DNA from 3 places in the Glaciecola sp. HA4-3 genome. Region 3 is predicted to be linked to each of the others. Evidence: predicted binding sites of a transcription regulator. Region 3 holds the regulator's gene; each other region holds the start of a gene.

Region 1 (4,219 bases), 200 kb from region 3:
TCGAGCGACAAGAGGTTGGTCATATGGTACTTCTGTTGTTGACCCTAGAACAGGCGAAATCATAAAGGGTCACGTTACTTTGGGCAGTTTGCGTGTGCGACAAGATTTCTTAATTGCTAATGCTTTTACTTCCCCGTTTGATTCACAAACAAACGATACAAGCGAAGAACTGCAACTTGCCTTAAATCGAATTAAACAGCTATCTGCACATGAAGTTGGCCATACACTTGGAATTGCACATAATTTTGCTGCCAGTGAAAATGATCGCGCTTCTGTCATGGATTACCCACACCCTTTTATCCAATTGAAAAATGGAAAGATAGATTTAAGTGAAGCTTATGATGACAAAATCGGAATATGGGACAAATACGTTGTTGAATATGGTTATCAAGACTTTCCCGATGATGTAAATGAAACTGAGGCTTTGTTGAGCCTTGTGAATCAAACGAAAACCAGTGGTTTGTTATACAAATCAGATCCTGACGCAAGAGTTGCCAGCAGAGCGTCTGCTGACGGGCATTTATGGGATAACGGAAGTGACCCGGTTGCCGAGTTTGAACGCATGAGTCAAGTACGGGCGTTCTCTTTAGCTAGGTTTGGTAGAGCGAGTCTGCCAGAAGGTGAGTATTACTCTGATTTGGAGCGTCGTCTTGTGCCGCTTTATTATTCACATCGTTACCAACTTGATGCGCTTGTAAAACAGATTTCGGGGGTGACATACCGTTATGCGGTAGAAAGTGATTTAGAATTGGCTGAAGTTGGGATGGTCTCACCATCACAACAGCAAAGAGCTTTAGAGTTAATGATTCAAAGTGCGTCGAGTGAGTATTTGCGAATCCCATCAGAAATTCTATCTTTAATTCCACCCAAGGCATATGGTAGCTCGCGCACCAGAGAAAGCATGCCAACAAGAACTGGGATAGCGTTTGACCCAATAACTGCCGCAGAATCTATTTCACATTATAGTCTACGGATTTTACTGACAAGCGAACGTTTAAATCGCCTGCATCAACAACACAGTGATAACCAAGACATACCTTCGGTTAGTCAGGTTGCACAAGACATATTTAAAAACCTAATCCAGATAAATACGACAGATGTGTTAGAACAGCGAATTAAATATGTTGCTTTGTCTGCGTACTTTGACGCTTTAAACGCACCCAATCTAGGTGTGGAGGTGAAAGCAAGTTTGCAGCAGCAGTTGTTGGATTACCAAAAATGGTTAAATAAACATAAAAACAAAGGAAATAACAGTGTCATTTTGCGACATTTATCCCATTACTGGACACACGGTAATTGGCCATTAGAAATGTCAGTTAAACCACTTCCTCCAGGTTCTCCGATATAGAAATAACATAATTGCCGAGTCTACTTGGCTCGGCAATTGTTTTTTATATGACCCTACTATATCTCATTTGGTGAAGTGGGCTTGTAAGATACTGGTCAAAGCTCATGCAGATATTTCTAATCAGTAGCCGTCCCCTAGGAAAAATCTTAATTTTAAAGGGAGTGTCAATCAATAAGTTATCTTCCACAAAAGGAGTTAGTTGCTTCAAAGAGGCACTAAAATACTTGTCAAAATCTATCTGATATTTTGCTGAAAATTGGTGTTTATCCACAAAAAAGTTACACATAAGTTGGTGTATTAATGCCCGATGAATCACATCATCTTTTGATAAACTTACGCCTTTTTCAATAGTCGTTTGATGACTATCGATGGCAGCATAATACTCATTAAGCTTTTTGTAGTTTTGAGAATAAGCGTTTCCAGTATTGCTGATAGATGAGACCCCAAAGCCAAGCAAACAATCTGCCTGATCTGTAGTGTAACCTTGAAAATTTCTGGTGAGTTTTCGGTTTCTTGCTGATTTGCTAAGTTCATCACTATGCTTGGCAAAATGGTCCATGCCAATAAAGTCGTACCCCTTTGATATTAGGTGATTGATGCTATATTGAAATAGCGCAAGTTTGTCTTGCTTACTAGGCATACTATCTAATTTTATTTTACGCTGTGCCGCAAAGAGTTGAGGCATATGTGCATAACTGAATAATGAAATACGGTCGACATCCATCTGTTCAACAGCAGATAAGGTCTCTTCCATAGTTTGTATGGATTGCCCGGGTAAGCCATAAATTAAATCAATATTAATTGACTCAAATCCGACTTGTTTAGCGTCATTGATTAGCTTAATAATAAATTGAGTATCTTGAACTCGATTAATATGAGTCTGTACCGATTGATTGACATCTTGTACTCCAACGCTGAGTCTATTAAAACCCAAGTTTTTAAGTTGCAGAGCATAATCGGGTGGAATTTCCCTAGGGTCAACTTCAATACTTTGTTCTATTTTGTTTGCTAATCTGTAGTGCTGCTTAATAAACAAAAGAATGCTATTAAGTTGTTGATTGCTTAAAAAGCTAGGAGTACCTCCACCAAAGTGAATTTGATTCACCTCAAAGGCAGAAAAATTGGGGGCTTTTTGCGCTATTTCGGTTTTTAGATAGCGAAGATATTTTTCAACTTTGTCCTTGTTACGAGTCACTATTTTATTACAGCCGCAGTAGTAACAAAGTGAGTGGCAAAAAGGAATATGAATGTATAAAGACAGGCTAGACGTTTTGTCTTTTTGCATTTGCGTGATGACATTCTCAACAGATTTTTGAAAATCTTGTTCTGTAAAATTATCGTGGAATGCTACAGCGGTTGGATAAGATGTATAGCGTGGCCCTGCCGAGTTGTATTTTTCTAAAATTCGCTTATCAAAAAATTCACTAGTATGCATGTGAGTTTGCTCATATTTATGTTGAGCGTCATAGTAGATTAAGACTAATGAACGAATATTGATCTATGTTAAGAAAGTGCAAGGTAAGTGAAGAAGCCCTTGCTATATTTAGGACTAATAAGCGTCTATCAAAAGAATCAATTACTCAAAATAACAGAAACCCTTTAACCTTATTTTAACATTAGAACAAAGCCCGATAGGAATTGTAGATGGGACAGTTATACCTAGTGCGTCATGCACAAGCATCATTTGGCGCTGATGATTATGACAAACTGAGCGCTCTTGGACACGAGCAATCAACGATTCTTGGGGATTATTTTAAGAAAAGATCAAAGCACTTTGATTATGTTGTAACAGGTAACATGTTGCGACATAAACAAACCGCTGACGGCTTAGTGTCTTGTTTTGACCCCTCAGAAATAATCAAGGATCGTGGTTGGGATGAGTTTGATTTTGAAGCAATAGTATCAGCTTATATTGCAATGCATCCTGAACAAAAGCCAGAACCCGACTCGCCAAGAAGTGCGTGGTACGTTATTTTGAAAAAAGCAATGCTGGCATGGTCAAGGTCATCGCTTGAGTCTTATAAAGGTGAGTCGTGGTTAGATTTTTGTGCCCGAGTTCAAGCAAGTGCAGATGCGATTAAACAGTCTAATAAATCGAACGTGCTTGTTGTGACCTCTGGAGGGGCTATGGCCGTATTTTTAATGCACGTGTTAAACGTAAGTGTGGAACAAGCAATAGCGTTTAATTTGCAAATACGCAATACAAGCGTCTCTCACTTTTTTCAATCAGCGTGGCTTCCAATTGAGCAGTTTTAATACGATTTCTCACCTTGACCACCCTGAACATATTCAAAAAATTACTTATAGTTAGCCCATTTTACAGGAGATAACATGAACTTTGATCATAGCCCTAAAACACAAGAACTAATGGCAAAACTTACTGCATTTATGGACGCTGAAATATATCCCATTGAGCAAAAATATCATGATCTTGTGATGAACAATGAACACCAATGGCGAACACCTCAGCTAATGGAAGAATTAAAAGCAAAGGCCAAAGCGCAAGGCTTGTGGAATCTATTTTTGCCAAAAGAATACTTACCATATGGTGCTGGTTTAAGTAATCTAGAATACGCGCCCTTATGCGAAATAATGGGGCGGGTTTTATGGAGTTCTGAGGTATTTAATTGCAGTGCACCTGACACTGGTAACATGGAAGTCATTTCAAAATACGGAAATGAACAACACAAAAAAGACTATCTTGAACCTTTGCTTGAGGGGCAAATTCGATCGGCCTTCGCGATGACAGAACCAGAGGTCGCGTCATCGGATGCGACAAACATTGCGACCAAAATTGAAAATAAAGGTGACCATTACGAAATAAACGGTCGTAAATGGTATACAAGTGGCGCAATGAATGAGAATTGTAAA
Region 2 (4,219 bases), 1.8 Mb from region 3:
AATAATATGCCCGTTGAAAAAACGTGCGATAGTTGTGGCTCATCGGTGATGCTTGCTAAGCCTGATTCAATGACAACCTTTATATGCCCTAATAAAGATTGCGCTAAACAAATTGATGAGTCTACACATGAATGAACAAATGAAAAATCTAACGAAATGGTATAATGATGGTGAGGTGTTTGCTTATCCAACTGAAGCTGTTTTTGGCTTGGGTTGCGATCCTCAGAATAAAGAAGCACTTTATCAGATTTTAGCCCTAAAATCCCGTGAAGTCGAAAAAGGGGTAATACTTATCGCAAGCGATTTTGCCCAAGTAAATCCGTATGTGATGTTTGACGCATTACCTAATGACTCGCAAGCAACGATACTTTCGACTTGGCTAAGGCCCAGTGACTTGGCTGTTACCTAAATCTTCATATACCCCAGCTTGGATAAGCGGCGACTCCGATATGATTGCGGTGCGAATATCCTCCCATCCACTCGTGCGTAAGATGTGCAATGTGTTAAATGCTCCAATGGTATCTACCAGTGCAAATCCTGCGACACTTGAGCCTGCTCGGTCTGTGCAAGAGCTTCGCGAATATTTTGGTGATACACTGAACGTTATTGAAGGGGACTTAGGTAAACAGGCGACACCTAGCAAAATATTTCACAGTTTAACAATGGAAACCATACGCGCATGAGCAGTAATGCTGAACCTTTACTTGATATATCACAACAACAAATAGCACAGGTAAAGTCCTATCTATTGAAGTTACAAGATGAAATTTGCCAAACCTTATCATTGGCAGATGGTGGTGGAGATTTTAAAGAAGATACTTGGGAGCGCGACGAGGGGGAGGCGGAAGGTCTCGAGTTATGAGAGATGGTTTAGTAATAGAGCAAGGAGGCGTAAACTTTTCTCATGTATTTGGTACACAAATGCCTGCTTCTGCAACAGCAGCAAGACCTGAGTTAGCGGGACGTAGCTTTCAAGCGATGGGCGTTTCTTTGGTGATACATCCACATAACCCTTATGTGCCAACTTCACATGCAAACGTTCGATTTTTTGTCGCTTTAAAAGAAGGTGAAGATCCAATTTGGTGGTTTGGAGGAGGATTTGATTTAACACCAACATACGTTTTTGTTGAAGATGCAAAGCATTGGCATCAAGTTGCTCATGATTTGTGTGAGCCTTTCGGCCAAAATATTTACAATGAGTACAAGCAATGGTGCGATCGATATTTCTATCTGAAACACCGAAACGAAACTCGAGGTGTGGGAGGCTTGTTTTTTGACGATTTAAATCAATGGGGCTTTGAAAAGTCTTTTGATTTCATGAAAGCTGTCGGTAATGGCTATCTTAATGCATATGTGCCGATTGTTGAGAAAAGAAAAGAGATGTCTTTTACCGAGCGAGAGCGTCACTTTCAATTATATCGACGCGGACGTTATGTTGAATTTAATCTAGTTTATGACCGCGGAACCTTATTTGGTCTACAAACAGGTGGACGCACAGAGTCTATTTTGATGTCTATGCCGCCACTCACAAGATGGGAGTATAACTACCAACCTTCTAGTGAGACGCCAGAAGGTGCAATTATGCAATACTTAAAACCCATTGATTGGTTAAAGCTAGATCACTAATTACAAATTTTTTTCGATGATTTAAACAGAACCATCTTAATTATTCGAAATTATTTGATTTAGATCAACGAATTAAACTACTGTAAATCAAGTGCTTAGCAAACATTAATCTAGATCAATATATTATTTTTTACGTATCTTATTATTCTTGGCAGATTTATTAATTAACCAATTATAGTGAGTACAATATGAAAAAATCAGCTTTGGCATTAGCCGTTTTAACCTCAATGACATGCACCTTCGCAAGCGCTCATGAAGCAGGCGATATTCTAATTCGAGGCGGTTTTACTACTGTCGCACCAGATGCTGGCAGTTCAAATATTCAGGTAGGCGGCGCAGATTTTAGTCTTCCTATAGGCCCTGCTGATGGCAACGTGTTGCTTGGTCCAGTTGATGTTGACGATAATACGCAGTTAGGTCTTAATTTCGCGTATTTTATAACTGATAATGTTAACGTTGAAGTGTTGGCAGCTACTCCATTTTCTCACGATATTGAGATTTTAGGTGGCGTCAAGCTAGGTGACACCAAGCACTTGCCACCAACGGTTACCGTCAATTACTTTTTTAATGATGCTTCTTCAAAGTTTCGTCCATATGTAGGCGCTGGTTTAAACTATACAATTTTCTTTGATGAGAGTTTTGACGCTGGTGCAGTTGACTTAGTTGCTGCAAATGCCGGTGGTGCACAGATATCTGATCTTGAGTTAGACGCATCATTTGGTTTTTCAGCACAAATTGGCGCTGATTATGAAATTTCAGATGGTATTTATCTAAATGCATCGGCTCGTTATATTAATATCGAAACTGACGCTACATTTAGTGTTAATGGCGCAGACTTGGGTCGTGTTGATAATATCGATATAAATCCATGGGTATATACATTGTCTGTCGGTTACACTTTCTAAGATAAAGCGTTTAAGTACTGAAGCCTTGCATGTTGATGCAAGGCTTTTTTATGTCTAAAAATTAGGTATGATGCTCACCACACTCTCTCAACAAGGCGAAAACATTGTCAAACACTACAATGGCTTGTGTTTTTGGTAATCCGATAGCACAAAGCAAATCTCCTATTATTCATCATATGTTTGCTGCACAATTTGGCCTTGATTTGATCTATCAAAAGCGTTTAGCGCCTGTTGATGGATTTGTTACTTCTGCAAATGAATTTTTTGCTCAAAAAGGGACAATCGGCGCAAACGTGACAATGCCATTTAAGCATGATGCATTTGCTTGGGTCGATAAGCTATCCATTCAAGCAAGCATTGCAGGAGCGGTGAACACGATTATTCGTCAGTCTAATCAAAGTGGTGAAGACACATTCATTGGAGATAACACTGATGGTATTGGTCTGGTCAATGATCTTAAGGCAAATGGTCTATCCCTTGAAGGGGCATCTGTATTATTAATTGGCGCTGGAGGTGCTGCTCAAGGTGCGGTTCCTGCTCTTATTGATGCTGGTGTAAATGCCTTACACGTAAGCAATCGAAACCAAAGCAAAGCACAAGCGTTAGTTAATTTGATTAATCAATACAGTGTAGGGAAAGGGTTTACTTATCAAGATCCCGACCAGCAAAAGTTTGACATTATCATTAATGCGACCTCTTTGAGTTTACAAGGACAGGTTCCCAGTATTGATGATAGCGTATACACCTCACAAACAAGTGTTTATGACATGGTCTATAGCAATGATAGTACACCTTTCGTTAAACATGCTCAGGCAAAGGGATGCCAACAAGCCCTAGATGGTTTAGGTATGCTGGTGCAACAAGCGGCACAGAGCTTTTATTTATGGTTTTCAGAGCGTCCTGACACAGCATCAGTGTTAGAAAGGCTAAAAGCGCAAGGTTGAATACTTATTTACTTGTCATATACTCATTTTTCAGTGCAACATAATTGGCCGCGGTATCTTTAAAAAAGCGACGTTCTTTTTCATTAATAGGGCGCTTTTTAACCACTGGATTACCCACATATAAATAACCACTTTCAAGTACTTTTTTAGGTGGTACCAATGAACCTGCTGCAATGAGTACTTCATCTTCAACAACGGCGCCGTCTAACACTATTGCGCCCATACCCACCAATACTCGATTACCAATGATGCAACCGTGCAACATGCATTTATGACCAACAGTAACATCGTCTCCAATGATAGTTGGATAACCATCTGGATTAATGGTACTTGCTCTGCTGACATGGATAACGCTGCCATCTTGTACGTTGCTACGTTCGCCAATCCTAATTTTGTTTACATCCCCACGCACTGCAACTAGCGGCCATAGGCTACTGTCGGCCCCAATTTTTACATCGCCAGACACAAAACAGCTTTCTTCGATGTAAACGGAATTATCAAATACTGGAAAGTTGCCTTTAAAGTTAACAATAGTCATGGTGGTAATTTACTCGGTTTTTTATCAGTGTATCGAAGAAGTACAAGCTATGCCAATGCCAACCAAATACCAACAATGACCAGTAGGCCACCTGCTATCCAGTTTACCCATTGTGCGTGAGGACTATTATTTAAAAGTTTTGATAGTGTCTTACCACCGCTAGCGTAAATCAACATACTTAAGAATTCACTCATCATAATAATGCC
Region 3 (4,219 bases):
TGCATCTGTTCTTTCCTGATTAGCGTGATGCTCTTGCTCATACTTTTCTATTAGCTGCGGTCTAAAATCAGCACTAAGATTAACGGCAATAACAAAATCAGCACCAAGTTGACGGCATTGGTTCACAGGGACAGGGTTCACCACGGCACCGTCAACTAACCATCTGCCTTCATGCTCAATTGGAGCAAACAGAGCTGGAATTGCGCATGATGCTTGAATTGCATCGTTTATATCACCTTTAGCAAAGATAACTTCCTTACCAGAATATAGATCGGTGGCAACAGCTGTAAAAGGAATATTCATTTGTTCAAAGGAAGGTGCACAAAATGATTCTTTATGTTTTTCAAATACTTTTTGACCACTAGCGAGACCACCGCGTCTAAATCCAATACCTAATAGACTAAATACTTGCCATTCGTTAAGCGTATTTGCCCATGCCTCTAGTTCGTCTAGTTTGCCACTTGCGAATGCTGAACCAACGTAAGCGCCGATAGAGCAGCCTGCAACGATATCTATTTTGATACCAAGTTCTTGCAGTGCGTTAATTATGCCAATGTGGGCCCATCCTCTTGCCGCTCCAGCGCCTAAAGCTAAACCAATCTTCATATAAATCCTTATTTAAGCTCTACAACATCTATGTCAAATTTGCCGTGCTTATCGATATCACTAATCGAATCACTACTAACAACAAGAGGGTCAAAGGCAATATCTTTCTCACCGTTTATAGAAGTTGTTTTTGTAAGTGAGTCAAAGTCAAAATGCTGATTATCTAACAAATGAGAGGGTACAATATTTTGCATCGCTCTAAACATTGATTCTATTCGTCCAGGAAATTGTAAATGCCAGTCTTGTAGCATTTTCTTAATATTCTTACGTTGAAGGTTTTCTTGTGAACCACACAAATTGCAAGGGATGATAGGGAAACTCATCGCATTTGCATATTTTTGTAAATCGTTTTCTTGGCAAAAGGCGAGGGGACGAATAACAATATTTTCGTTATCATCGCTGACCAACTTTGGCGGCATAGATTTTAGTCTGCCGCCATAAAACATGTTTAACATCATCGTTTCTATCATGTCATCTCTATGATGACCTAGCGCAATTTTACTCGCCTTTATTTCTTTCGCCGTCCTATACAATATACCTCTTCTTAGTCGCGAGCATAAGGAGCAGGTCGTTTTACCTTCAGGGATTTTGTCTGTGACTATACTGTAGGTATCTTCTTCAACAATTTTGTAGCTTACCCCCAAAGCTTTAAGGTATGAAGGCAACACATGTTCAGGAAAACCGGGCTGTTTTTGATCTAAATTAACGGCCGTGATACTAAAGCTGATGGGGGCTATTCGCTGAAAATACATTAAAATATCGAGCAGGGCATAACTATCTTTACCGCCAGAAACGCACACCATTATATGATCGCCATCCTCAATCATATTGTAAGTTTGTATGGCTTTTCCGGTTTCACGTCTAAGACGTTTTTGAAGTTTATTAAAGTTGGTAGAGCTTTTTTGTTTAGCTAACACAGTATCATCTTTAGAAATTTTAAAACGGGGTGATTATAAACAAGGATCTAGTCTTTGACTATGATTTGAAGACCAAAAGTATCATTAATGCGGGTGTATTTGAGCGACTTCACTGATTCATTCGAATGTATTCAACAGACTGTGAAGCCTTTAAAGTAGCGTTTTGGCTTTCGGTTAACAGGCCGATGTAATCGCAATTTCGTTTTCAGGCATCCGCTGTTTAAGGCCCTGATCGTCAAGAATAGTGATCAATTTACCTTCGACACTAATAAGGCCTTCTTTTTGAAAACGCGTTAATAACCTTGATATTGTCTCAACTGTCAAACCAAGATAGTTTCCTATTTCATTGCGAGTCATCGATAAATGGAATTGTTTGGCAGAATAACCACGCTCATCAAATCGCTGCGATAAATGACTGATGAAGTGTAACAAACGCTCTTCTGCACTTCTTTTACTCAGTAGCATCATCAAATCATGATCATGTTTAATTTCGGAGCTCATGAACTTCATAATCTGTTGACGCAATTTAGGGTAGTTCGCTGATACTTCTTCTAAGGTGTTGTAGGGTAACTCGCAAACCATAGCTGTTTCTAGTGCTTGCGTGAAGCTTTGATGTTGAGAGTCCTTTAAAGCATCAAAACCGATAATATCACCAGGAAAATGAAAACCAATAACCTGTTCAACGCCGTCTTTACCGCTAATATACGATTTAAACGAACCTGATCTAACCGCAAACAAAGAGTGAAATTTATCACCAGCATTCACTAGCTTATCGTGTTTGTGCAAAGGCTTCTTGCGCTCAATGATTTCGTCAAGCGACTCCAATTCATTTTTATTGAGACTAACAGGAAGACAAAGATGACTAAAGCTACAGCTTTGGCAGTGGATGGACATTTCAGGTAATTTAGGCATAAGCTACTAACCTTTGCGTATTTTAGATCATATTTATACTCTTAAATAATTCAAAGGTCAAAATTATTGCAAAAACAAATAGTAACAAAGCAATAATTTGTCTAGTTCTAATGTTCTGTAGCAGTGGCATTAAGAAACTTGCCCCCATGCTACTAGCAAGAAGCGCCGGCAAAGTGCCTAAGCCAAATGCAAACATAAATATTGCGCCTTGCAAGGCACTAGTGCTCGATAACGACCATGTTAATGCAGAGTAAACCAAGCCGCAGGGTAACCAGCCCCATATAAAACCATAAGCGATAGTATGAAGGGGACTTTTAAATGGAATAAAACGTTTTGCTAACGGTGAAATATGCCGCCATACCGATGCGCCGGCTTTTTCTAAGACTATCAAGCCCTTAAAAATATCACTAATATAGAGCGACAATAATACAAGAAAAACAATACTAAGAGATTGTAAAATCACTAAGCCTGTTAGTAGGCTGCTACTAACAATACCGCCAATCAACCCAGTGAGCCCACCAGCAAGTGTATAAGCAAAGATTCGGCCAAGGTTATAGCACCATATGTAGGGCTGCACCGATGCGCCTTTTGGAATAGCAAAGGTAAATGCTGACGCAATTCCGCCACACATACCTATACAATGAACACCGCCAGCTAGACCAATTAAAAAAGCAGTGATTGGCAACCATTCAGGCACCAGTATTACCTTTGTCATCGTGCTTGCTTGGCGAAGTTTTTGATGAGGAGGGTTTGTTTTCTTCTTTTAAATCATCATCAAATAAAATACTGTAACCTTGTCGTTCTAAATCATCGAACTGGTTAGATTTTACGGCCCAAAAAAACACGCCAATCGCAATAGCAATAATAATAACAGCCAATGGAATAAGAACAAATATTACACTCATGAGATTTTACTCTTTAAAATCATAGCTTATCGCATTAATCGTGTTGAGTTGTAAACCACGATGACAGAACTCAATGACATTCCTAATGCAGCTTGCCATGGTGTCAATATACCAAAGACTGCAAAAGGTAGAACGCTGATATTGTATCCTAGTGCCCAAGCAATGTTCTGCTTTATTTTTCGTTTGGTTTGCTTAGCCATAAATAGTACATCAATTAATGAGCTTAGCTTCGGGTTTAATAATACGATATCAGCTGCATTTTTTGCTAAATCAGAAGCGTTTCCAACCGCTATTGACACATCGGCTGCCGCTAGTACGGGTGCGTCATTAATGCCATCACCGAGCATCAATACTTGAGAGCCCTGTTGATGTTTTTGTTGAACAAAAGCCAATTTTGCTTCTGGATGTCTATCACCAATTGCGTTCTTAATATTAAGTTGTTTTGCGACAACTTCAACATTAGCTTGTGCGTCTCCGCTAAGCACACTTAACTCATAATCAGATAGGATAGCGATGATGTCACTTGCTCCATCCTGTACAGTATCTGTCACCCAAAATGCGCCAACTAACCTCTTATTGATGCAAAAAAGAACATTAGCTCCCAGCAAACTTTCTTTTAGCGAGTTAATTGAGGCGAGATCTATTTGGCTTTCGACATATTTCTTAGACCCTATCACACAAGCAAACCCGTCTAGGGTTGCGCTCACGCCTTTGCCGATTTCAACATTGAAATCACTCATTAGCGCGGGCGTATCGCGTTCGAGTTGATATCGACTAAACGCACTAGCGATAGGATGCTCAGAGCGCTGTTCAATCAAATAAGCCATTGATAATATATCATGTTCGTTTAGCGACAAATCATTTAACGCGTCTGGAATG

What was found. Region 3 encodes FNR, which switches genes on or off when oxygen is low (the NO sensors DNR and NnrR bind a similar motif). Its sites were predicted from a motif close to TTGATCTAGATCAA; they were not measured.
Region 1: the regulator FNR is predicted to act here: its motif matches at 2,842-2,855, upstream of hemN (oxygen-independent coproporphyrinogen III oxidase).
Region 2: the regulator FNR is predicted to act here: its motif matches at 1,681-1,694, upstream of ACZ1G6_RS15940 (OmpW family outer membrane protein).

Annotation. Positions count from the first base shown of each region.
Region 1 is NZ_CM146340.1:1,330,280-1,334,498, forward strand. It holds gene ACZ1G6_RS06325 (zinc-dependent metalloprotease) at 1-1,348, shown strand, start outside; gene hemN (oxygen-independent coproporphyrinogen III oxidase) at 1,392-2,783, opposite strand; gene ACZ1G6_RS06335 (histidine phosphatase family protein) at 2,993-3,604, shown strand; gene ACZ1G6_RS06340 (acyl-CoA dehydrogenase family protein) at 3,680-4,219, shown strand, end outside.
Region 2 is NZ_CM146340.1:3,345,681-3,349,899, reverse strand. It holds gene ACZ1G6_RS15960 (DNA topoisomerase family protein) at 1-135, shown strand, start outside; gene ACZ1G6_RS15955 (Sua5/YciO/YrdC/YwlC family protein) at 128-409, shown strand; gene ACZ1G6_RS15950 (Sua5/YciO/YrdC/YwlC family protein) at 390-683, shown strand; partial or broken gene hemF (oxygen-dependent coproporphyrinogen oxidase) at 680-1,626, shown strand; gene ACZ1G6_RS15940 (OmpW family outer membrane protein) at 1,815-2,531, shown strand; gene aroE (shikimate dehydrogenase) at 2,636-3,475, shown strand; gene ACZ1G6_RS15930 (gamma carbonic anhydrase family protein) at 3,480-4,013, opposite strand; gene ACZ1G6_RS15925 (LysE family translocator) at 4,061-4,219, opposite strand, start outside.
Region 3 is NZ_CM146340.1:1,532,249-1,536,467, reverse strand. It holds partial or broken gene rssA (patatin-like phospholipase RssA) at 1-606, opposite strand, end outside; gene ttcA (tRNA 2-thiocytidine(32) synthetase TtcA) at 615-1,523, opposite strand; gene fnr (fumarate/nitrate reduction transcriptional regulator Fnr) at 1,698-2,435, opposite strand; gene ACZ1G6_RS07245 (sulfite exporter TauE/SafE family protein) at 2,458-3,150, opposite strand; gene ccoS (cbb3-type cytochrome oxidase assembly protein CcoS) at 3,125-3,340, opposite strand; gene ACZ1G6_RS07235 (heavy metal translocating P-type ATPase) at 3,367-4,219, opposite strand, start outside.